DNA from 2 places in the Oceanobacillus sp. E9 genome. Region 2 is predicted to be linked to the other one. Evidence: a T-box and tRNA genes for the amino acid it is inferred to sense, from the RefSeq annotation. Region 2 holds a T-box; the other holds one or more tRNA genes.

Region 1 (12,534 bases), on a different contig from region 2:
CATATGCAGGAGCAACAACTGGACAACAACTACTTTATGCTTTAGATGAGCAAGTTCGTCGTTACGAAGTAGAAGGTTTAGTAACAAAATATGAAGGCTGGGAATTCCTCGAAGCTGTTATTGATGAAGAAGGCATTGGTCGAGGGATTGTTGCTCAAGACATTAAAACACATGAAATCAAAGCATTCCGATCTGATGCAACTATATTTGCTACAGGTGGTCCTGGGATAATCTTCGGTAAATCAACAAATTCCATGATTAACACGGGTTCTGCAGCTAGTAAACTATATCAGCAAGGTGCAAAATATGCGAATGGAGAGTTTATTCAAATTCATCCAACTGCCATCCCTGGTGATGATAAATTGCGTCTTATGAGTGAGTCTGCACGTGGTGAAGGTGGACGAATTTGGACATATAAAGATGGGGAGCCATGGTATTTTCTAGAGGAGAAGTATCCTGCATATGGAAACCTTGTTCCTCGTGATATTGCTACTCGAGAAATTTTTGATGTATGTGTGAATCAAAAGTTAGGTATTAATGGGGAAAATATGGTTTATCTTGACCTATCTCATAAAGATGCGAAAGAACTCGACATCAAACTTGGTGGGATTATCGAAATCTATGAAAAATTTGTTGGTGAAGATCCTCGTAAAGTACCAATGAAAATCTTCCCTGCAGTACACTATTCAATGGGCGGATTATGGATAGATGAAAATCAAATGACAAGCATCCCTGGTATTTTTGCGGCTGGGGAGTGTGATTATTCACAGCATGGTGGGAACCGTTTAGGGGCAAACTCACTATTGTCAGCAATTTACGGTGGTATGGTAGCGGGTCCAAAAGCAATTGATTACATTGATGGCTTAGATCAACATGTAGATGATTTACCTGATGAATTATACCAATCTCGTGAAAAAGCAGAACAAGAAAGCTTTGATGAACTCATGAACATGGAAGGTACGGAGAATGCTTATCAAATTCATAAAGAATTAGGCGAGTGGATGACGGATAATGTTACAGTAGTTCGTGAGAATGAAAAACTCTTAAAAACCGATGAAAAAATAAAAGAGTTGTTAGAGCGTTGGGATAACATTAATATAAATGACACATCTCGTTGGAGTAACCAAGGTGTTATGTTTACACGTCAACTTAAAAATATGCTACATCTAGCACGTGTAATCACCATTGGTGCATACAATCGAAATGAAAGTCGTGGAGCTCATTACAAACCAGAATTCCCAGAGCGTAATGATGAAGAATTTTTGAAAACCACCATAGCTAAATTCAATCCAGAATCGAATTCTCCTGAGTTTAGCTATGAAGAAGTAGATGTTTCTTTAATTGAACCGCGTAAGCGTGATTATACTAAAAAACACTAGGGGAGGAGTAATATAAATGGGTGAACAGAGTAAAGTTACTTTTATTATAACTAGACAAGACGGCCCTGATTCGACTCCTTATGAGGAAACGTTTGAGATTCCATATAGACAGAATATGAATGTTATTTCTGCGCTTATGGAAATCAGACAAAATCCTGTTAATAGTAAGGGAGAGAACACTACACCTGTAATGTGGGACATGAATTGCTTAGAGGAAGTTTGTGGAGCATGTTCTATGGTGATTAATGGGACGGCGAGACAATCTTGTGCTGCGTTGGTTGATCAATTAGAACAACCAATTCGTTTAGAACCAATGTCTACGTTTCCAGTAGTACGTGATTTAATTGTCGATCGAGAGCGTATGTTTGATGCATTAAAACAAGTAAAAGCTTGGATACCAATCGATGGTACACATGATTTAGGGCCTGGTCCTCGTATGCCAGAGAATAAACGTCAATGGGCATATGAATTGTCAAAATGTATGACATGTGGAGTATGTTTAGAAGCTTGTCCAAATGTTAACGATAGCTCAAACTTTATCGGACCTGCAGCAATTTCGCAAGCTCGTCTGTTTAACGCACATCCAACTGGTGAAATGAATGCAAGTGACCGATTAAATGGCTTAATGGAAGACGGAGGTATTGATGGATGTGGGAATTCACAAAACTGTGTTCAAGTATGTCCAAAAGGTATCCCTTTAACCACTTCTATTGCAGCAATGAACAGAGCGACAAATATTCAAGCATTCAAAAACTTCTTTGGAAGTGACCAAGCGTTATAAAAATTTGAAGATTAAAGACCCTAACCAATGAACAGGCTAGGGTCTTCATCATATAATATGGGAAAGTGGAGGAAGCTGCGATGAAATCTATTGAGTATATAGATGATTTCAGCTCTTGGGCAGAAGAGTTTGAATTCTTCATAACTGTAGATATTCGTTTTTCTGAGACGGATATGTATGGACATATGAATAATGTGTCTCCGTTTATTTATTTTGAAGAAGCAAGAATTGCATATTTACGTTCATTGGGACTTTTCAATGATTTTAGTAATAAAGAGGAAGGTATCATTGTTGCTGATCTCCAATGTAATTATTTAAAACAATTATTTTTTGGAGACCAAGTGAATGTTCATGTTAAAACTAAAGAAGTAGGTAATTCTTCTTTTGATGTGCATTATATGGTAACAAAAGGGGAGTTTGATGTAGTTCTTACAGCAAGAGGCAGGTTAGTTTATATAGATGCGAATCTTGGTAAGTCTAAACCGTTAACGGAGAATATGAAAGAAAAACTTTTAGGTAAACCTTTACTAAGGCACAAGTAAAACCGACTCCCTATTAAGGGTAGTCGGTTTTATTAGAGCTTTAATTCCCCCATGCGAAGAAGCTCAACTACGGCTTGTGACCGTCCCTTGACTCCCAATTTTTGCATAGCATTTGAAATATGGTTCCGGACAGTTTTTTCGGAAATAAACAACTCCTGTGCAATTTCTTTTGTTGTTTTATCCTGCACTAATAGTTCAAACACTTCTTTCTCGCGTTTGGTTAATAATTGCTTCGGTTTATACTCGTTGTCCTTCAAATGTTACCCCCTCCTTGCTCTATAGAGCTGCATGATGAAGGGAAATTATTTAGTCAATATAGCTTATGATTATAGTAAAAATTAGTGCGTATATTTGTGCGGAAATCAGTCAGTTACTCAAAAAAGTTTTCAAGAAGTTCATTTTGGTTTACTATAGTAACAAGCCTTACATAAAACAACTTCCATCAATTACATAAGATGAATATATTGGAAATTGATAGATGAACAGTAAGTAGGAGGATGAACGTTGAAAAAGAACGAATTAAGTGATTCAGTAAATCAAATGGAAAAGAGATTACGTTATATATCTGGAATGATCAAGCAAAATGGTCGTAAAATTTTAAACAATTATCCAATCACTTCTCCACAATTTATCGCTTTACAATGGTTGTTAGAAGAAGGAGATTTAACAATTGGGGAACTCTCAAATCGAATTAGTCATGCATTTAGTACAACAACAGATTTAGTGGATCGTATGGAAAAGAATGAATTGGTTGAGCGAGTACGCGATACAAATGATCGACGAGTTGTTCGCATTCACTTATTAGAAAAAGGCAAACATATTATTGAAGAAGTAATTGATAAACGACAGGCATATTTAGGAGAAGTCTTAACGAAATTCTCTGAAGAGGAAAAAAATCAGTTGAATCACTTGTTAGAGTTTCTATATAAAGAGATGAAAATAGTTAACGAAAAATAATCAAACGAAAGAGGAGACATCTTTGTGGACAAAGCGATTGGGGTAATTGATTCGGGCGTAGGTGGACTTACAGTTGTTCACGAACTTATGAGGCAGCTTCCAAAAGAGCAATTAATTTATTTAGGGGATACAGCTAGATGTCCTTATGGCCCGAGATCAAAAGAAGAGGTACAGCAATTCACTTGGGAAATGGTGGATTTCTTATTAACAAAGAATATAAAAATGTTGGTTGTTGCATGTAATACGGCCACTGCGTTTACATTAAAGGATTTAAAAGAACAATTAGATATACCAGTTATCGGTGTTATACAACCAGGTGCCCGCGCTGCGATAAAATCTACAACAAATAACCAGGTTGGAGTAATTGGAACAGAAGGAACGATAAGTAGTGGAGCTTACTCACAAGCATTGGCGAAAATTAAATCGAACATTCAAGTAAGTGGGTTAGCTTGTCCTCCATTTGTTCCAATGGTTGAACGAGGCGTGTTATCCGGTTCCGAAGCAAAAACAGTTGTAACAGAGGCTCTACGTCCATTCTCAAGCAACAAAAAAATGGACACATTAATTTTAGGTTGTACACACTATCCATTACTTAAATCCACCATACAAGAGGTAATGGGAGAAGAAGTCACTGTTATTTCCTCCAGTGAAGAAACTGCACGAGAAACTAGTACACTTCTTGACGTTCACCAAATTATGAATCGAAGTGATCTAGTTCCACTTCATCAATTTTATACAACTGGTGATTTAGAGATTTTTATCGAAATTGCAAAAACAGTATTTCAAGAGTCTCACTTCCAAATGCTAACCATTAAACAAGCAAATATATCAACAAACAAAGTTTGGTAAATAATAGTAAGTTGTATTAATCTCGTACGTAAGTTCCAATCATCTGTTATGGAGGATTGGAACTTTTTTAATTTTTATCTTGCATATAACGGGTAATTCCTCACTCTAGACACTGGGGATTAGAAGAAAGATAAGTAGGGAATAAACTGCCCGCTTGATTCTATTCAACTAATAATCAGTGGGGGAAGAACAAAATCTTCCCTGAAAATAGATGAAAAGCTTGCTTCATTGTAATCGCATATAATTTCTGCTTTCACACTAATTAATATCATTTATAGGAAATTTATTCTATTATTGGTCTATTTTCTATATAGGCTCGTATATATAGTAGTACAAACCATCGTGGGAGGTATTTGCATGAAAAAGCGATTAATGCTATTAGCAGGGTCAATAAGTATTGTCACTATTTTATCTGGGTGTTTTGAAGGAGAACAATCACTTGATGAAATTGATCCACCTCAAAATGCACAGGAAGTAGATAATCTTGACAAAGTAGATGAGGAAGATGTTTCAGCTACACCTGAAGAGACGGCTGAGACAGTATCTAGAGACTTGTATCTCCTAGATGCAAATGGAATGGTTGCTTCTCAAACACTAGAACTTCCAGTCCCTGATACAAATGAAGTAGCAGCACAAGTATTAGAGCATCTTGTAAAAGGCGGTCCAGTAACACCTCTTCTTCCAAATGGCTTTCAAGCGGTGCTACCAGAAGGTACCGAAGTACTTGGAGTTAATTTACAAGAGGATGGAACAATTATTGTAGACTTATCAGAAGAATTTACCCAGTATGAAGAAAATCAAGAAGTACAAATACTCGAATCTGTTACGCATACGTTAACACAATTTGAAAATGTGCATAAAGTTAAGTTACGAGTAAATGGTCAAGACTTAAAGGAAATGCCAGTAAATGGCACCCCGATTAATTCTGGTTATTCAAGAGCAAATGGAATCAATATAATTAACAATGATACGTTGGATTATCTACAGAGTGAACCTGTGACAATGTATTATCCAGTCGAACAAGAAAATAATCGTTATTATGTGCCAGTAACGCAGTATATTGAAACTAATGAAGATGAAGCAATTGCTAATATTATAGAAGAATTGATTGATGGTCCTGGATACCAATCAACAGTTGTCAACGTATTTAATCCAGAGGCTGGGCTTGCTTCTGAACCAACATTAAGTAATGGTATTCTTGAGGTAGTATTTAATAAAGAAATATTAGCTGATAGTGAGCAAGGAATTATAGCTGATGAGGTTATGGAAACTATGGTTCGTACACTTACGGAACAGCCAAATATAGATGCAGTTGATGTAAAGGTGGAGAATGTAGAAAAAGTTGTAAATGAAAATGGAGAAGCATATACAGAACCAGTAACAAAACAATTATTCTCACCAAGTGAAGAATTATAATAATGTTTTAAATTATAACCTCTATTACTACATTTTAAGTAGTATAGAGGTTTTTAAATTTGTTAAGATATAAATAGTAGTTATAACAATCTTATGAGAACATATGGATAATGTTTCTTTTTGAAAAAATATGATAAGCTATTCAGTGTACAATTGAGGAGGAAGAATTAAAATGAGAAATGATCAGAGACAAGTAAATCAATTAAGAAATATAAACATAACAACTAATTATATATCGCATCCGGAAGGGTCCGTACTGATAGAAATGGGAAATACAAAAGTTATTTGTAACGCAAGTATTGAGGATCGTGTCCCTCCGTTTATGCGGGGTCAGGGTAAAGGATGGATAACTGCGGAATATGCCATGCTCCCTAGAGCTACTGCCCAGAGAAATATTCGTGAATCTTCAAAAGGAAAAGTAAGTGGAAGAACGATGGAAATTCAACGACTTATTGGTAGAGCATTACGATCAGTTGTTGATTTAGATCAAATTGGAGAGCGTACAGTTTGGATTGATTGTGATGTAATTCAAGCGGATGGAGGAACAAGAACAGCTTCTATTACAGGAGCATTTGTAGCAATGTCACTTGCATTCTCAAAATTAGTTGAAGCAAAAACATTAAAAAAAATGCCAATTCATGATTATTTAGCAGCTATTTCTGTAGGGGTGTTAATAAACGGAACAGAAATTCTAGACCTAAATTATGAAGAAGATTCGGAAGCAGCAGTCGATATGAATATTGTGATGACTGGTGCAGGAGAGTTTGTGGAAATTCAAGGTACAGGAGAAGAAGCGACCTTTACTCCTACCCAATTACAAAATATGCTAAAATTAGGTGAAGAAGGTATTCAGCAACTGGTGAAAATACAAAAAGAAATTTTAGCAGATAAATTAATTATAGATATGGAAAGATAATTGTAGGGAGTAATGTAATCATATGAAAAAAATAATTGTTGCTACTAAAAATAAGGGAAAGGCTAAAGAATTCAAGGAATTCTTTGCTAGCTTTGATATTCAAGCAATATCATTATTGGATTTACCTGAATCTATTCCAGATATTGAGGAAACAGGAACTACTTTTGAAGAAAATGCAGCTTTAAAAGCAGAACAAATTAGTGAACGTTTTAATACAGCTGTTATTGCTGATGATTCAGGATTAATAATTGATGCTTTAAATGGACGACCTGGTCTATTTTCCGCAAGATATGCTGGTGAACCCACTAATGATCAAGCGAATATAGACAAGGTTCTACAGGAAATGCAGGATGTTCCTGATCAAGATCGTCATGCTAGATTTATTTGTGTATTGGCTATAGCGCAACCCGGTGAAGAAACAACTTTTAATACAGGGTATTGTGAAGGGTACATTCATAGAAACCAAAAAGGCGATCATGGATTTGGATACGATCCTATCTTTATTCCTAAAGGATATGATGTGACAATGGCTGAATTAGATCCAGATAAAAAAAATCAAATTAGTCATCGTAAAAATGCGATTGATCAGCTTGAAAAATGGTTACATACATTATAAGTCACCAATTGGAGGGGTTACGATGACTCGTGTATTAATAACTAGTGACAGTCATGGTTTGACTGAGGAGCTAACAGAAATAATGGATCAACATGATGAAGTTGATTGGTATATTCACTGTGGCGATTCAGAATTAGATTTTGATGCAGAAGTGTTACATCCTTTTTATAAAGTTGGAGGGAATTGTGATTTCGATCCCCGATATCCAACTGAAGAAATAAAAGATATTGATGGAACTAGATTCTTTATTACACATGGACATCTCCATCAAGTGAAATCTGGACTTACCACACTTTCTTATGCAGCAGAAGAACATCAAGCTAAAGTTGTTTGCTTTGGACATACACATATTGCTGGTGCAGAAAAAATTGGAGAACAATTATTTATCAATCCAGGAAGTATTCGTATGCCGCGAAACCGCGTGGAGAAGACGTATGCTATATTAGGATGGTTAGATAATGAAACGGTTTCTGTTCAGTTTTATACAGTGGATGGACAAAAAATTAAAAATATGTCTTATTCAACAATACTATAAAAGTTTAGTCAGTAACTTTTTTTGTTACTGACTAAAACTTTTAAAAAAACTGTTGACAAATTGTTTACTCGGTCATATAATATTACTTGTCCGTTAAAAAAGACGGCATACATAATGATTGAGTAGAGATAGACTTTGCGGGTGTAGTTTAATGGTAAAACCTCAGCCTTCCAAGCTGATGACGAGGGTTCGATTCCCTTCACCCGCTCCAAATTTGTCCCAGTAGCTCAGCTGGATAGAGCAACAGCCTTCTAAGCTGTGGGTCGCAGGTTCGAATCCTGCCTGGGACGTTAGGTTAACCCTTGTAAACACAATGTTTATGAGGGTTTTTTATGTTGATTTATTGATCTTCCTAGTTTTATTCTATGGTTACGATAAAGGGATTCAGTTGGTAGCTAGAATCCTTTTTTTCATAGGTGGATAATATACTTCTATAAATTCTAAAGGCATATCATTTGGCAATTTAGTCATAAATTCATGATAAAGGTTGGTTTATTTAATAGTATGATGTATTCTAATCACAAATAGTTGGATTTATATTTTTGCAGAAATTGTTTAAAAGTTTGCTTTATATTTAGAAGATATTGTCACAGCGATGTAGTAGAATAACCGTATAGGAGGATAAATATGATAACTATAATTTACTTGTCGATAATAATTATTTTTGCTATCGTTATTGTATTTTTATTGAAGCGTACAAAGAATATGGAAAGGGAGCATGAATATAACATTGATGCGATAACGGAAGAAGTATCGGCAACAATGGAAACACAAACCTCTGAGTACGAGAATATGTTGCATAATGAACATCAACGTTTTGAGATCGAGCTCAATAAAGAAATAAATAGATTTAATAAAATTATAAGTGATAAAAATGATTATATAAATAGCTTGAAGGCATTTTCCATTAATAGCGGTGAAGTAGAAACTCATAACATTTTATTACATGTAAAGGATATGTTAGTCAAACAAAATCTAGTACAAAAAGAAGAAATGGTGATTCTCGGTAATCTTTTTGTTCCTTACAACAAAGGACTTGAATTAAAGACGAAACAAATTGATCATTTCATTTTGTTGCCTACAGGAATGTACATTATAGAAACGAAGAAATGGTCAGGTACAGTTTTACATGGAGTTTCTTATGGTCAAGATGAAACGCTAGATTTGTTAATTCATTCGATGTTCCCGTATGATGATCATAAAGAACATACGATTGTAATTAAAAATGATGGTGTACCTGAACCCTTGCAAGCAAATGTAAAAGTAATATCCTATGGAAATCCATCTAACCAAGTAATCGAGACAGCATTAAAACTGAAACACTTTTTAGAAGAAGCGAATCCGAAGTATAATTTTGTAGAACCGATTGTGTATTATAATTGTGCTTCTCAAAATCATACGGTTGTGAAAAATTATTCAAATAATGACCGGGTTAATATCTTTACAGATGAGAAAAGTCTCTATACTTTTTTCTTAGAAGAATTAACTACAAAAAATAGAAAGTATCAACATGAAGAACTTGCTGATATAACTAGCTATATTATAAATAAAAATAGTATGGGAAATGTAGATCAATAAGTGACTATTAAACAATGATGAAAAACGAAATCAACGAGCATCTATCAATGAGATAGGTGCTTATTTGCTAAATAGATATAATCTTATAGATAGGGAGTTCTATAATTATTCGACTTTTATGATTATTTTTATTTTTACACTTGCTGTTAAGTTATAGTGCTTTTGGTCGATATAAAGCTCATGATTGCACAATTACTTATAGCAGGAGGTAACACAACTTGAAGAAGAAAAAAGGAATCAAGAAATCAATTAGTTTAAGAAATAGATTAATAATAGCGTTTCTTATCATATTATTAATCCCTAGTATCGCAATCGGAGCAACTTCTTACCAAAGTGCAAAGAATAAGATTGAGGAAAGTATGTTAGACTCTGCCCAAAAGAGTGTAGAAATAATGAAACAAACCATTGATCAGTTTATGAATGACCAAATGGATAGTATCGAATACTTATCTACTGCAATTGATCCATCGGATATAGAAGATAATGCAGATGAAGCTACGGGCAGAATTCTAGAAAATATGCAAAATTCGAAAGATGTAGCTTTTGAACAAACATATGTAGGAACGGAGACGGGAGAGTTTATGAATTTTCCTACATCCTTTAAAAATCCACCAGATTATGATCCAAGAGAGCGACCTTGGTATCAACAAGCGATGGACAATCAAGGAGAAGTAATTGTAACAACTCCTTATGTATCAGCTTCTTCCAATCAAGTGGTGGTGACACTTGCGAAAGCTACTGCTAATAACGATGGTGTTGTGGCAGTAAACTTAGAGTTGGCTAGTTTGACAGATATAGTTAATTCAGTCACTATCGGTGAAGAAGGGTATTTGTTTCTATTAGATGAAGCGCAAAATTATATCAGTCATCCCAATTATGAGGCTGGTGCTGAAGCAACAGAAGATTTTTTCACCAAACTATATGACTCAGAAAATGGGAAGTTCAACTATCTTTTTGAAGGGGATCAAAAACAATTAGCATTTGCTACAAGTGAAATTACAGGTTGGAAAATAGCTGGGAGCATGTTTAATAGTGAAATAACGCATAATGTGAGCCCAATTTTAAATACGACAATCCTTGTTATTACGATTGCATTAGCTCTTGGAGGAGTATTAATTGTATTTATCATTCGCTCTATTTCTAAACCGATTTATCATCTTGTAAGTGCAAGTAACACGATAAGTCATGGAGACTTAAGCGATGAAGTACACTTACATCGAAATGATGAATTAGGCACACTTGCTCAATCGTTTAATAAAATGCGAGAAAACTTGAATGGAATTATACTTCAAGTTAGAGATAAATCAAATCATTTAGCATCTTCTGCAGAGCAATTAAATGCTAGTACAGAACAAAATACCTCAGCAACAGAACAAATTTCTTCATCCGTACAAGAAGTAGCTGAGGGGATGAATAGTCTAAATAACAATATAACGAAAAGTTCCAAATTAGCGAAGGAAATGACGGAGTCTATTTATACTATCGAATCGAGCTCGAATGAGGTTTCAAATACAGTTACCAATACCATTTCTGCTGTTAATGAAGGGAATAAAGCTCTGAATACGACAATTAGTCAAATGAAATTTATCAAAGAGAATACACATCAACTATCAAATAATATTCAAGATTTAGGTAATCAATCAGAAGAAATTAGCAAAATTATTGATGTTATTACAGATATTTCCGAGCAAACAAACTTGTTAGCTCTAAATGCAGCAATCGAAGCAGCCAGAGCAGGAGAGCATGGGAAAGGATTTGCTGTTGTAGCTGATGAAGTAAGAAAACTTGCCGAAAAGTCTTCCCAATCAGCTGAACAAATAAAGACAATGATTAGCGCAATTCAATCGGAAACTGCGAATACTGTGAGTTCAATGAAAGCTGCAACAACAGAAGTTGAAAAAGGTATTAATATCGCAAATAATGCAGATCAATCATTCTCGAATATTACTGGATACGTGGATTCCATTACGAATCAAATTACGAGTGTAACTACTGAAATTGAAGAAATTTCTACTGCGACGAAACAATTTACTTCTATATTTGAAGGAGTAGCATCCATTGGTGACACAGTATCAAATGAAGCAGAAAATGTTTCTGCATCTACACAAGAACAACTTGCATCTATGGAAGAAATAGCAAATTCAGCATCTGATTTAACATCTGTAGCTGAGGACTTACAACAGTTAGTAGAGAATTTTAAACTGTCTAGAAATTAAAGAACGTATCATTACACTGAAATGCGAGGATGAGGCTCCAGATTATATTATGGGCCACATCCTCGTTCGCAATTCTCGATTTTATTTTGAAGTAGTATAAGAAGATTGAAGATGAATAGGCTGCAGCTTTGAATATGTTTATTGAAATCGAGTTGTTACAGAGGATGAGAAAGAGCAGCGGGTTATAGATATTAAAGAAATTGTGGAATTAGATGAAATAACAAATTATAGATGGTGAATCCCAGGGTTTGGATTTAGAAAACCTCAATGGATGATTCAATAAAATTCATATAACTCTATAATCTATAAGCTTAAATTATCTTTGAGTAGAGCATAAAAAACGAAGACTTATATAAGTCTTCGTTTTTTATCGGATAAATTGTTTAAACTATGATTGTTTCTATCTGATGAGAATCTAATTTGCTATTAAATAACGGATCTATAGGTTGATCTGTTATTATTCGGTCTATCTGATCAAACTTTGCAAAAACAGCACTAGATGATTTCCCGATTTTTGTGGAATCAATAAGCGCAATTACTTTTGAAGCTCTCCGTATAATTTCTTTTTTTAATTGAACTTCATATAAATTAAAATCTTCTAAGCCATTTTCAAAAGATAGTGCATTTGCTGAAGTAAACATGATATCTATATTGACACTATCTAATATATCTATTCCTAGTGTACCTTCAATAGATGCTGATTTCTTTGTAACTACGCCACCAATTAAGATTGTAGTAATATCAGGGTT
Region 2 (12,534 bases):
AGAAGTACATCGAAGCAGCATTGAATCAACGGAATATAATCGATGTAGCCAATGCGGCAAATAAGTTTGATATAAGCCGCAACCTAAAAAATATTACTTCTCCAATTCTTATTTTATGGGGAAGGTATGATTTAATGGTTTCGGAGACAATGACATTAGAATTAATGGATGAAATGAAAGAGAATAATGTATCTTTTATTTATAAACAACTGAATACAGGGCATGCTCCATTAGTTGATAATATTGACAGCGTCATTTCAGAAGTAGATTCTTTTTTAGATATAACTTCTTAAATACGTTTACTGTATTATCAATTTTAGTTATAGTTAGATTATCATTAAATGATTGATTTTTCAAAAAAAGAGGTAAATAATTGAATAAGAGTAAATTGCTATTTATTATCATTACACTATATTTGGTTGTGTTTACTTTTTTTATTTCAAAATCTATTTATCTCTTTTTTACTGCCCATATAGAAAAATGGAATAGTGTGATAGATATTATCGCGATAGTCATATTGGTAGTTATTGTCCTCCCGATAACCATATTTATATCTGAAAAACTAACCACTTCTATTTTAAAGAGAAAGTTAGCAGAGAAAAAAATTTATTATACTTTGATTACTGTACTAATGTTTATACCAATCATTGTTTTTTCAGTTAGCATGCTGAATGAATATAAAACGAAAAGTCTAAAAGAACTACTCGAATACGATAAATCTAGTTTTGAAGCGGTATTCGTGAATCATCAAAAGATGACAGAAGATCATCAAGCAGTTAAGAAGATGGTCGAATTTCTTAGTCAATACCAAGTGAAGAAGATAAACGATCGAGATTGGAATTCCGATGTCAGTAAAGAGACTGGTTTTATGATTGAAATTAGGACCGAGAACGAGGTCGTCATGGCTAGTATTTATGAAAATCAATTAATGTCGATAAATAATAATGGTGACTATTATAAAGTAGTGAATGGTCCAATTGAAATACGATGGGTATATGATTATATAAAAGGTTTTGATAATTTTTAGAGGCGCTCCGGTTATTATTTATTCGTACTGAAAACACAAAAAAACTTAGAAGGATGATATAGATGAATGAACAATCTGTAAAAGATATGTGGAATGACTATACAAAAATACAAAGAGATACTCCGAATTTTGATGAAGTAGATGTATGGGCATTTGGAGATGCTCCAGATCACGCTGACGGGCTCGCAAAATTAGTAATGGAAGGGAAGAAAACGGCTACCTCATCAAGCTATAGAAACTATCTAGTTGATGGTGATTCATTGCCTGAACGAGGGCTGCACAATATTATTCTCAATAGCGATGGAGAGGCAGTTGCAATCATTGTTACTACGGATGTAGAAATAGTACCTTATCATGAAGTAACAGAAGAACATGCTTATTTAGAAGGGGAAGGAGATCGTTCTTTGCGCTATTGGCAAGAAGTTCATGAAGCTTTTTTTACTAGGGAGCTGCAACGAATTGACAAAGAATTTAGTGATGATATTCCAGTTGTTTGTGAAAGATTTGAATTAGTTTATAAACAAAAAAGTAAGTAATTGATTAGAAGGATAATAGAGAAGTAGTGGATCACTACTAGAGAGCAATAGAATTCCCTTTGTTTATAATAAATGCAATTAGTGCGATTCCGACTGATATTAAGAAGAGAGTTATTGCAACATATAAATTAAGATCTAAATATTTTCCAGTTTTAGCTAAACAATTATATTCGCCAAATATATAAGTTAGTTAATGGAGGTAAGAAGGACATTGGAAAAATGGAAGACTTTGCAATCTGAATACATACATAAAAGTGATTTTGGAAACATCAGAAAAGATAATTGTGAATTATTAGACGGAACAATAATCGAAGCTTATCATGTAAATGAATATCCTGATTGGGTTAATGCTGTAGTGATAACTAAGGAGAAAGAAATTGTAATCGTTGAACAATTTCGGTATGCAGGAAATGATACATTTTTAGAGATACCTGCAGGGAATCTTGAAGAATTTGAAACCTGTGAAGCGGGTATTGTACGAGAGGTAATGGAAGAGACAGGCTATATTTCACCTCATCGACCAATCTTATTAGGAGAATTTATGGTGAATCCTGCAACACAAACAAATAAAATTAAAACATTTTTAATACTAGATGCTGAAAAAGAGAAGGAACAAAACTTAGATGATATCGAGGATATAAATGTTCATCTGTTTAATTTTGATACATTTGGTCATATGCTCCGTAGTAGCTCACTTAAAACTCAATTATTTACTGCACATGCTTATTATATGGCGAAAGATTATTTAACTTAGGGCCGCAAATTATAGGCAAATAAGTTACTGTAAAGATAAGGGGATTGATACGTTAAAGGGAGAATTCGATAATACAAGAAGATAATGACAATACTGGAGGAGGAGCAGTAAAATGTTCAGACATAAATAAAAATCCCGAACCAAATAATAACAACAAGACTAAAGGGACTACAACACTTCCAAATACTGCAACGAATCTATATAACTATTTAACAATAGGTATCGTCATTATATTAACAGGAGCGGGAATTTTATTCTTTCAACGGAAAAGAAAGTTAGCTGTGGATTTATCCGAAAAAGGTAACTCATAGAGCCGATGAGTGCCCAAAAAACTTGATATCGAGAAAAAAGGTAACTCATAGAGCCAATGAGTGCCGAAAAATATTGATATCGAGAAAAAAGGTAACTCATAGAGCCGATGAGTGCCGAAAAATATTGATATCGAGAAAAAAGGTAACTCATAGAGCCGATGAGTGCCGAAAAATATTGATATCGAGAAAAAAGGTAACTCATAGAGCCAATGAGTTACCAAAATTCTTGATATCGAGAAAAAAGGTAACTCATTTAATCATTTCTTGTTTACTGTACAATCACTTTTATACATAATAAGTCCATTGACTATTTCCCTTTACTTCATAGTTCTCACTTAGTATTTTGCGTATCCGTTTTTTTGAAGAAATAATAGCGCACCAATCTTGAACTCTGTTTGTAGTAATTTTTAAATCAGGAAAGAGAACTTTTATTTCTTCCACGCTTTTAAGTACACTAGTATTCACATCTTCCTTTTTACCACAATAGTTACATACAAGATATTTACCATTAGCATGATTAAAATAGTGATTACAATCATGACAGTAAATTCCTTTTTTAAGATCTTTGTATTGGTATTTAGGGGTATTTTGAAAAGGAGATGGAGAGGTGTGCAATTTTAGTAGTTGTTCGGCGATCTGTTGTTGATGTTTAATGATTATGTTGGTGGAATTACGCTTGATTTTTTGTACAAATGATTGGACTTGAGTTGGTAAGACAAAGGGGGTTTTTACAGGAGCTTGATATAGTGTGAAGTGAGGATGTATAAAGATAACCAAAGACTTAATAGGGAGAGTATATTTAAATCCTGTCATCAAATTACGAAATAATGCTTCACTTCGATGCAGTTGATGAAGCGGTTGTATAATTTCAATATTCGGCATTTTAATTAACCTATCATTTTCATAAATATATTCGCCTTTATAGTTCTTTATTTCTAATAAATAAATTGTATCTTTAGTAATAATCACCGAATCGATTTGGAAAGTTGTATTATTATGTGTAAACAATAAATCTTGTAGTATTAAGTTATTACCATCGATCTCATCACATAATTGGTCGAATCTTCTTTCTCCTTCATATCCTTGTTTTATCTTTTCATAGATTTGCCGTTCTTTATTAGAGAAATCCATTCTGTGAACCAATAAATCATACAACATTAAATCCCTTGTTTTTTCTCTGCGCTTTGTAATCATAAATCAATTCCTCTCCTTATTTCCTTCTATTATAAATGAATATTTTGATAAGTGTATCAACCTATGTAAAAAGAATGATATAATTTGTAAGAAACGGTTATAAAGGGTGGTCTAATGAATTATTTACTTTTCACACTTTATGCTATTCTACTCGCAGTACTTGCATTCTTCACTGGAGAAATCGTCACGTTTATTATGTTAGGGATTATATTAGTGGCGTTGCAGAATATTCATGGCACTTTAAAAAATATTCTTAAAATCTTAAAGGAAAATAAAAGTCCTAAAGTGTAATCAAAAATTGAAAATCTTTGGATGGCTGACTTACTTACATTCGGTCTTCATTTTGTAACGGCTTTTTAGTTGAAAATAACCTCTTCATTAAAAAAATGATCAAGATCATAAAAATTAGGGAATGATAATAGAAGAAGCTCGATAAGGAGAGAGGATTAATGAAGACAGTTGCAGTCATAATAAATCCAAATGCAGGAAATCAAAAATTAAAGAATGAAATAAATACAATTGAAGCGAGATTAAAAGATGTTTTTGAAGAAGTTACCGTATATACTACAGCAAAAGAAGGCGACGGTAAAAAGATCATTGAAAAAATCTATAGTAAAGTGGATTTAATTATTGGTGGAGGTGGAGATGGAACAATATTTGAGCTTGTAAATGCTCTTGCTCCATTAGATCATCGACCAACTTTTGCGGTGTTGCCAGGCGGTACATGTAATGATTTTTCTAGAACAATAGGAATGAATCAAAATCCGCTGGTTGCACTGGAACAAATAGTACAAAAACAAACAAAAACAGTTGATGTGGGAAAATACAATGATTATTATTTCCTGAACTTCTGGGGAATTGGACTAATATCTAAAGTAGCTGAAGAAATGGATGGAGGAAATAAAAAGTTACTTGGAAAAATGTCATATTACATCAATACTTCCAAAGTTGTTTTTCAGAATGAAACATTTCAACTGAAAATAACTAGTGAGGAAATGAACTATGATGGGGAAGCGGTAATGATGGTCGTTGGCAATGGACCTTTTCTAGGTGGTATGAAGTCATTTTTCCCTCATGCTGATATTCAAAATGGAAAATTTGATGTACTTATTATTAAGTTAGCGAAGTTACAACACTTTTGGACATGGTTAGAAACGCAAATGCAAAATGATTACCCAGATAATAGAAACGATGAAGTTATTTATTTTAGAACAAGTAAACTTCACGTGGAGAGTTCGCCAGAGCAAAATATTGATAGTGATGGAGAGGTTTTGACGCAAACACCTTCTGAAATTACAATACTACCAAAACATCTAAATGTAGTTATAGGTGATGAAGCATTTGGCACAGTTTAGATGAATAAGAAAGGGGATTGTATGAAATAAGCAGCATTATTTATCTGTAGTGTGATTATAGTATATTTTGTCTTACAAGTAGGCTCGGGTATGATTTTAACGACATTATATGTACCTAATATATCGGAAGTGTGGCTTAGTATTGAAGGACTCTTACCTGAAATTACTTTCGGATCGAGTTCAATTGCTTTAACTCCTGTCCTAATTTTTGGGGTTTTATCCATTTTCATCGCTTATGCGATTACATTGTTGTTCAGCAAAAAATTAAACATAAATTAATCAAAAGGAAGTCCAAGCTATGGTTAGCTTGGACTTCCTTTTGATAATATTACAGATGGTTCAGGATTGCTTGCTCATTGCAAAAGGATGAAAAGCTTAGGTGGAAAATTAAGTAAATATACTGGGTGGATGCTATCAATTAAAAATTACTAAATAATTATGTAACAAAAAGATGTACCCTTATTGAAGGGTGCATTTTTGTCATTTATCATTGATTTCTCTTTTATTTCACAGTTCTCCAATCACTTCTAACACAAACCTTTTTACCCAAATAAATCTCTTTTAATAATCCAAAATATCTAATTATTTTATATGGTATTGGATAATCAATACTTTAAACCCATTACGTTATAATTATGAAAAATTTTTATTTTCTTAATTTACAATACATTAACGTTAACTCCATAATCTATTAATAGTACTCCACTATACTTCAAATAGAGAAAGAGAATCTATTAAAAATGGAAGTGTAAATAGTATTACATATATTCAAAAATGTAAGAGTACTTTCACACACCAAACACACCTCTAAATTTCTAGGAGTGATTACATGAAAAAACACCATATGAAGATAAAATTCAATATACCTTTTCAATTATTCGCCATATTGTTTTTATCCATTTATATTGTTGCGTTGGTAACATCACCAACAACCGCCGTATTCCGGGCTGAAACGGAGTTGTTGCAAGGATATATTTTGGCTACCGATCCATTTGCAGGTTATGAGGATAATGACGAAGCTAATAAAACAGATGAAACAATTGATAATGAATTAGAAAATGAATCAACAGATAGTATGAACAAGCAATCAATAGATGAACCAAATTATAAATCAACGAATGGCACGAACAAGCAATCAGCTGAGGAAACAAACGATTCCAACAAGCCATTAACAGAAGATGCAGTAGAGAAAAGTGAGAAAGATGAAAATGAATCACCAGAGAAAGATACAGATGCAGAACTTGACGATACAACAGGCGATGCATCATAGCGTAGAAAGTTTTCTATCAACGCCATTTAAATAAGAAAAATTCAAGGAAATAAAATATATGAGGTGGTATTCGATGATGTGGAGAAGAATGAAAAAGTTAACCAGTGGTCTGATAACAACCGTGCTCTCTATATTACTGGTTGTTACGGCGTTCACAGTGATTTTTCATCAAGCAACCGATGGAGAGCCAAATGTATTCGGTTATCAATTAAAAACAGTTTTATCTGGATCCATGGAGCCAGAATTTCAAACCGGATCCATCATTGCTATTCAAGCAAAAGAAAATATTACAGAATTTCAAAAGGGTGACATCATTACTTTTCATAATTCTGATGGAATGGTAATCACTCACAGAGTTGATGAAGTAAAGGATAATGGAGCGCAATATGTGACTAAAGGTGATAACAACAATAGAGCAGATTCTGAGTTGGTGCTCGCTGAGAGTATCGTAGGGCAATACACCGGGTTCACCATTCCGTATGCAGGATATGTGACTCAATTTGCCAATTCTAAAGAGGGTGCACTTTTCTTATTGATCTTACCCGGCGTAATACTAGTTGGCTATTCGATTATCAATATTGGACGAGCGTTAAGGCAATTAGAAGCCTCAAGTAAACAAGAACCGGAAGTAAGTAATAATCAGTGACTCCGCCTTATTCAGGTCTTTCACCTGATGAAGCGTTCACAAATAAAATCAAATATCTTAAGGAGGAATCATGATGGGAATCAAAAAGCAATTGGGCATGGGTGTGGCGACAGCAGTACTGGGGTTATCATTAATAGGAGGGGGCACATTCGCATACTTTAGTGACACCGTAGAAACAAGCAACACATTCGCTGCGGGCACGTTGGATCTAACAGCGAAGCCAACGGAGATTATTAATGTTGGAAATATGGCCCCTGGAGATTCGATGGTTCGTGACTTTGAACTTCATAACAGTGGCACACTCGACATTAACACAGTATATTTAGAAACTAATTATACTGTTGAAGATGCACAGGGTGATAATTCGGAGGATTTCGGAGAACACATAGTAGTAGAATTTCTTTATAACGTAAATAACTTGGATGAAGTGATTTACCAAACAACATTGGCAGAATTGCAAGAAATGACACCGGAAGCGATTAATGAGCATATTTTTTATCCAGCAATTGGTGATGAAGGTCTTGCAGCAGGAGACTCCCATGACTTTGTGGTTCAATTCAATTTCAATGATAACGGGGAAGACCAAAATCAGTTCCAGGGTGACGCTTTAAACCTTGAATGGACATTTATTGCTACGCAAGGTGATGGAAAAGATATCTAAATGAAAAAAGTGATTATCTATTAAATTGGCGAACTGATAATGTAATTTTTTTATTGCTCTAATAAACTAAGAATCTTGATTTTTTCAGGGAGGAAACTTAATTATGAAAAATGTAATAAGAGATTTGAAAGGTGAGAAAGATTTGAAATTGAAAAAGCGTTCCATAGCTGCGTTGCTTGCAGTGGGGATTATCTTACCAAGTGCAGTAGCTGTGGCCGATCAACAAGAGCATCCAGATGCAGAAACGTACAAACCTAGTCCGGTTCCAGACCGAGTTTTATTAGGATGGGAAGGCGATACAACTACTACTCAGTCTGTTTCATGGAGAACGGATGATAGTGTTACGACTCCTGTTGCAGAGATTGCAGCAGCTGAAGAAGGTCCTAATTTTACAAGTAATACGTTAACGGTTGAGGCAGAAACTAGTGAAGAAATTGAGGCAAACCTTGGCTATACGAATCAATACCATACAGTGAATTTTGAAGGTCTTGAACCAGGTACGCAATACTTGTACCGCGTAGGTGATGGTGCAAACTGGAGTGAGTGGTATGAGTTCACTACAGCAGCAGCTGAAGATGAGCCATTTTCATTTATTTACATGGGTGACGCTCAAAATGATATAAAAGAACATTGGTCACGCGTGATGCGTAGTGCTTATTCAGATTTAGCTGATGCGAGCTTTATTGTGCATGCTGGAGATATGATTAATCACGGTGACGCAGATCAGCAATGGGGTGAGTGGTACGAAGGAGCTGGATGGATAAACGGTATGGTACCTAGTATTGCGACAGCAGGGAACCATGAGTATTATAGAACTACAAATGAACCTAGAAAACTGTCCGAATATTGGGGGCCTCAATTTGCATATCCTGGTAACGGTCCCGAGGGATTAGAAAAGCAAGTGGGCTACTGGGATTACCAAGATATGCGAATTATCTCTTTAGATTCAAATGTCGGATATGCAGATATTGATCAGCAAGCAGAATGGTTAGATGAAGTTCTTGAGAATAATCCGAATCAATGGACAGTCATTACGTTTCACCATCCCATTTTTTCTTCTGGAGAGGGACGTGATAACGTAGAGCTTCGTGAAGCGATACTTCCTGTAATCGAAAAGCACAATGTAGACTTAGTTTTTCAAGGTCATGATCACACGTACGCTCGAGGACATTTGAATAATGAACAAAATGGGGAAAGAGAGTACACTACTGGTACGATGTTCGTTAACTCTGTATCTGGTCCAAAAATGTATGATAGATCTGAAGTAGTTTGGGAGGAAAATAACGCATATGTGAGAAGCGGCGCAGAAGATACCCAGATGTATCAACATATTTACGTTGATGGTGAAGAGCTGAAATATGAATCATATAACGCTTTGGGTGAATTATTCGATGAGTTTACAATGACAAAACAGTCTGATGGTCAAAAACAAGTTACAGAAGCAGAAGGATCGGAAGAAGAACCTATTGAATCTTCTATCGAACAAGTGCAAACACAAGTGGACGAATTTTTAGTTTCGGGAGATATTACGAGTCAAGAAACAGGTAGACATTTACAAACTCACTTGACCTCCGTAGGGCATTACCAAGAGGCACAATCAGTGGATAAGGCGATAAAACACATGAATAGTTTTATAGAGTTATTGGAAGTTATAAAAGAAGAACAATTAATCACTGAGAATGCTTTTAATTCACTTAAAGCTAGCGCGGAAGAATTAATTGAGCAGTGGGGATAAAGTTAAAACCAATTAAAAAACATCTCTTGTGGCCGAATGAAAATTTGCTGCAAGGGATGTTCTATTTTGTTTCTTAATCTTAATTATAGTAAGAGGGTGACAACAACTGTTCCCTAAGCTAGAATATTTTAATGTGTAAAATGATTAAACTAGCTAGGTTAGTCATTGTATTTTACTGTTGCATTTATCCATAAAATAAGTATAATAATCTTAAATATTACATCGTCGATGACAAAGAGAGTAATTGCTGTAGCGTGCACAGCGAACTAGGGGAAGTGAGAGCCTAGTCATTAAGCAGTAATGAACCGCACTTTGGAGACTCTTGTTCGAAAAATTGGAGTAGAATAAGACGGGGATGACCTCGTTATCAACTAAAGCGGTAATAATTATTAAATTACAAGTGGAGTGGTACCACGGGATTATAGACTCTCGTCTCTTTTTCAAATAGAAAAAGAGGCGAGAGTTTTTTAGGAGGAATAACTAATGGATGCAAAACAAATCTTCGTTCAATCATTATATGAATGCATGGACGGGAATTTAGAGAAGGAACGATTATATTCTTTAATTGAAAAACCAAAACAAGCAAAGATGGGGGATTTAGCTTTTCCTTGTTTTGAATTAGCACGTAATTATAGAAAAAATCCTCAAGAAATTGCGACACAGCTAGTCGAAGAAATAAATTCTATTTACTTTGAGCGGGTAGAGGCAGTGGGAGCATATGTCAATGTTTTTCTGAATAAAGCTTTATTCACAAAAAAAATTCTCCAACAAATTAGTAAGGAAAAAACAAATTTTGGTTATTCAAATCTTGGTGAAGAAAAAGTAATCACAATCGACCTCTCGTCTCCTAATATCGCAAAACCTTTTTCAATGGGACATTTACGTTCAACCGTAATTGGAAATGCAATTGCTAATATTGCAGAAAAAGTAGGATATAAAACGGTTCGTATCAATCATTTAGGAGATTGGGGAACACAGTTTGGTAAATTAATGGTGGCATATCAAAAATGGGGAAATGAGGATCAAGTACGAGCGAATCCAATTAAAGAATTACTTCAACTTTATATTCGTTTTCACGAAGAAGCGGAAGTTGATACTAAGCTCAATGATATAGGAAGACAATGGTTCAAGCGATTAGAAGATGGAGATGCACAAGCTGAAGAATTATGGGGTTGGTTTCGTGAAGAATCGTTAAAAGATTTCTCAAGAATTTATGAGCTATTAGGGGTTTCATTTGATTCTTATAATGGGGAAGCTTTTTACAATGACAAGATGGATCGTGTCGTTCATGAACTGCAGCAAAAAGGTTTATTAATTGAATCGGAAGGAGCAAAAGTTGTTACGTTAGAGGAAGAAAACTTACCACCTTGTTTGATTCAAAAACGTGATGGAACTACGTTATATGCAACACGTGATTTAGCTGCTGCTATTTATCGTTATGAAACATATCATTTTGCAAAATCCTTATATGTTGTAGGCAATGAACAGACTCTGCACTTTACACAGCTGTCTTATGTACTACAAAAAATGGGATATAATTGGGCTAAGAATATGAAGCATATTTCGTTTGGTATGATGTTAAAAGAAGGAAAGAAAATGTCTACTCGAAAAGGAAAACTTGTGTTATTAGAAGAAGTACTACAAGAAGCAATTCAGTTAGCAAATAATAATATTATGGAGAAAAATCCTTTATTAGAGAAGAAGGAGGAAGTAGCAAGACAGGTTGGCGTAGGAGCTGTTATTTTCCATGATTTAAAAAATGATCGACACAACGATGTGGAATTTTCTTTAGAAGACATGTTGCGTTTTGAAGGGGAAACAGGTCCGTATATTCAATATACCCATGCAAGAATGAATTCATTGCTGAAAAAAGGAGGATATCGTGAAACGAACAATGTTAGCGTAGTTGATATAAATGAAGCATGGCCTATAATTACGCGTCTTATGGCTCTTCAAGATACAGTTATGAAAGCTTACAATGCTTCTGATCCTTCTAAAATAGCAAAATACCTTATTGAGCTAGCAAGAGAATTCAACAAGTATTATGCGAATGTACGAATTTTAGGGGATGAGGAGAATAAACAGGCGAGATTACAACTTGTATATTCGGTAAAAACAGTTTTAAAAGAAGGACTGCGATTATTAGGAATTCAAGCGCCAGATGCTATGTAAAAAAAATCAGGATAATGTATAAGTAGTATTTTTGGCGATTATAGTAATACAATTCGTCGCCGTTACAGGAATATACTCCGCTTATCAGAGGCGGCTGGTGAGCCTCCGGGTGCTCCGCATTCCGGGACTCATCTATGCCTTCCTCCAACAGTCATCCATGTATCCTAAAAAATAGCTATACACCACAGAAAATTGAATTCCTTATTTGTACGAGTTCCGTATAGTTCTTACGCTTATTTCTTACTATTTGTCTTTTGAACTTTTTACTATCTCCCAACCTCATTCCCAAATATATTCAAGTAACCTAGCTCATACGATGTGTAATAAGCTACGATTAATGCAGAAATCATTCCAAATAGGAATATCCAGTCGTTCCTATTAATCTTCATTTGATGATAGTACGTACGCTCACGTTCTCCTGTGAAACCTTTGGATTCCATTGCAATTGCAACTCGTTCGGCTTTTCTTATCGAGTTAGCAAGTAATGGAATAGCATATTGTTTCATATTTTGTATTCGATTCTTCCAGCCTTCTGCTCTGCTAATTCCACGGATACGATGCGCTTGTTTCAGTAATTCAAATTCATGTTGTAACGTTGGTAAAAAGCGATAACCAGCTAATATACCATAGGTTAATTTTGGAGATAATTTACATTGTTGCATTAAACTCAACATGAAATTCGTAGGATTGGTAGTGAATACAAATAATAAGGATAACGCTATAAAACATAAAGATCGTAGTGCAAGACTTATCCCGACTTCAGCACTACCTGTAGTTATTTCAAACCAAAGAAATTTAAATACGACGTCTCCAGTTGCATAGGATTCATCGGTGTAAAGCATCGTCATCCAAGCGAGTGATATCGCAAACAAC

What was found. A T-box is a leader RNA that pairs with one kind of tRNA and senses whether it is charged. The one in region 2 lies ahead of argS (arginine--tRNA ligase), so its partner is inferred to be a tRNA-Arg.
Region 1: it encodes a tRNA-Arg, which carries the amino acid that the T-box ahead of argS (arginine--tRNA ligase) is inferred to sense. The anticodon was not compared.

Annotation. Positions count from the first base shown of each region.
Region 1 covers NZ_LSNA01000005.1:204,616-217,149, forward strand. The annotation lists gene sdhA (succinate dehydrogenase flavoprotein subunit) at 1-1,379, shown strand, start outside; gene sdhB (succinate dehydrogenase iron-sulfur subunit) at 1,396-2,160, shown strand; gene AQ616_RS04705 (acyl-CoA thioesterase) at 2,241-2,702, shown strand; gene AQ616_RS04710 (helix-turn-helix domain-containing protein) at 2,735-2,959, opposite strand; gene AQ616_RS04715 (MarR family winged helix-turn-helix transcriptional regulator) at 3,207-3,659, shown strand; gene racE (glutamate racemase) at 3,684-4,508, shown strand; gene AQ616_RS04725 (GerMN domain-containing protein) at 4,866-5,924, shown strand; gene rph (ribonuclease PH) at 6,097-6,840, shown strand; gene AQ616_RS04735 (XTP/dITP diphosphatase) at 6,863-7,456, shown strand; gene AQ616_RS04740 (metallophosphoesterase) at 7,479-7,991, shown strand; tRNA gene AQ616_RS04745 (tRNA-Gly) at 8,129-8,202, shown strand; tRNA gene AQ616_RS04750 (tRNA-Arg) at 8,208-8,281, shown strand; gene AQ616_RS04755 (nuclease-related domain-containing protein) at 8,619-9,569, shown strand; gene AQ616_RS04760 (methyl-accepting chemotaxis protein) at 9,788-11,785, shown strand; gene AQ616_RS04765 (DeoR/GlpR family DNA-binding transcription regulator) at 12,169-12,534, opposite strand, start outside.
Region 2 covers NZ_LSNA01000009.1:107,256-119,789, reverse strand. The annotation lists gene phaZ (intracellular short-chain-length polyhydroxyalkanoate depolymerase) at 1-293, shown strand, start outside; gene AQ616_RS16815 (hypothetical protein) at 374-1,027, shown strand; gene AQ616_RS16810 (ASCH domain-containing protein) at 1,090-1,563, shown strand; gene AQ616_RS16805 (NUDIX hydrolase) at 1,775-2,317, shown strand; gene AQ616_RS20115 (LPXTG cell wall anchor domain-containing protein) at 2,386-2,628, shown strand; gene AQ616_RS16800 (nuclease-related domain-containing protein) at 2,914-3,822, opposite strand; gene AQ616_RS19685 (hypothetical protein) at 3,937-4,113, shown strand; gene AQ616_RS16795 (diacylglycerol/lipid kinase family protein) at 4,272-5,177, shown strand; gene AQ616_RS16790 (hypothetical protein) at 5,268-5,456, shown strand; gene AQ616_RS16785 (hypothetical protein) at 6,007-6,447, shown strand; gene sipW (signal peptidase I SipW) at 6,521-7,093, shown strand; gene AQ616_RS16775 (CalY family protein) at 7,167-7,754, shown strand; gene AQ616_RS16770 (purple acid phosphatase family protein) at 7,858-9,489, shown strand; T-box leader at 9,709-9,929, shown strand; gene argS (arginine--tRNA ligase) at 9,973-11,661, shown strand; gene AQ616_RS16760 (energy-coupling factor transporter transmembrane component T family protein) at 11,928-12,534, opposite strand, start outside.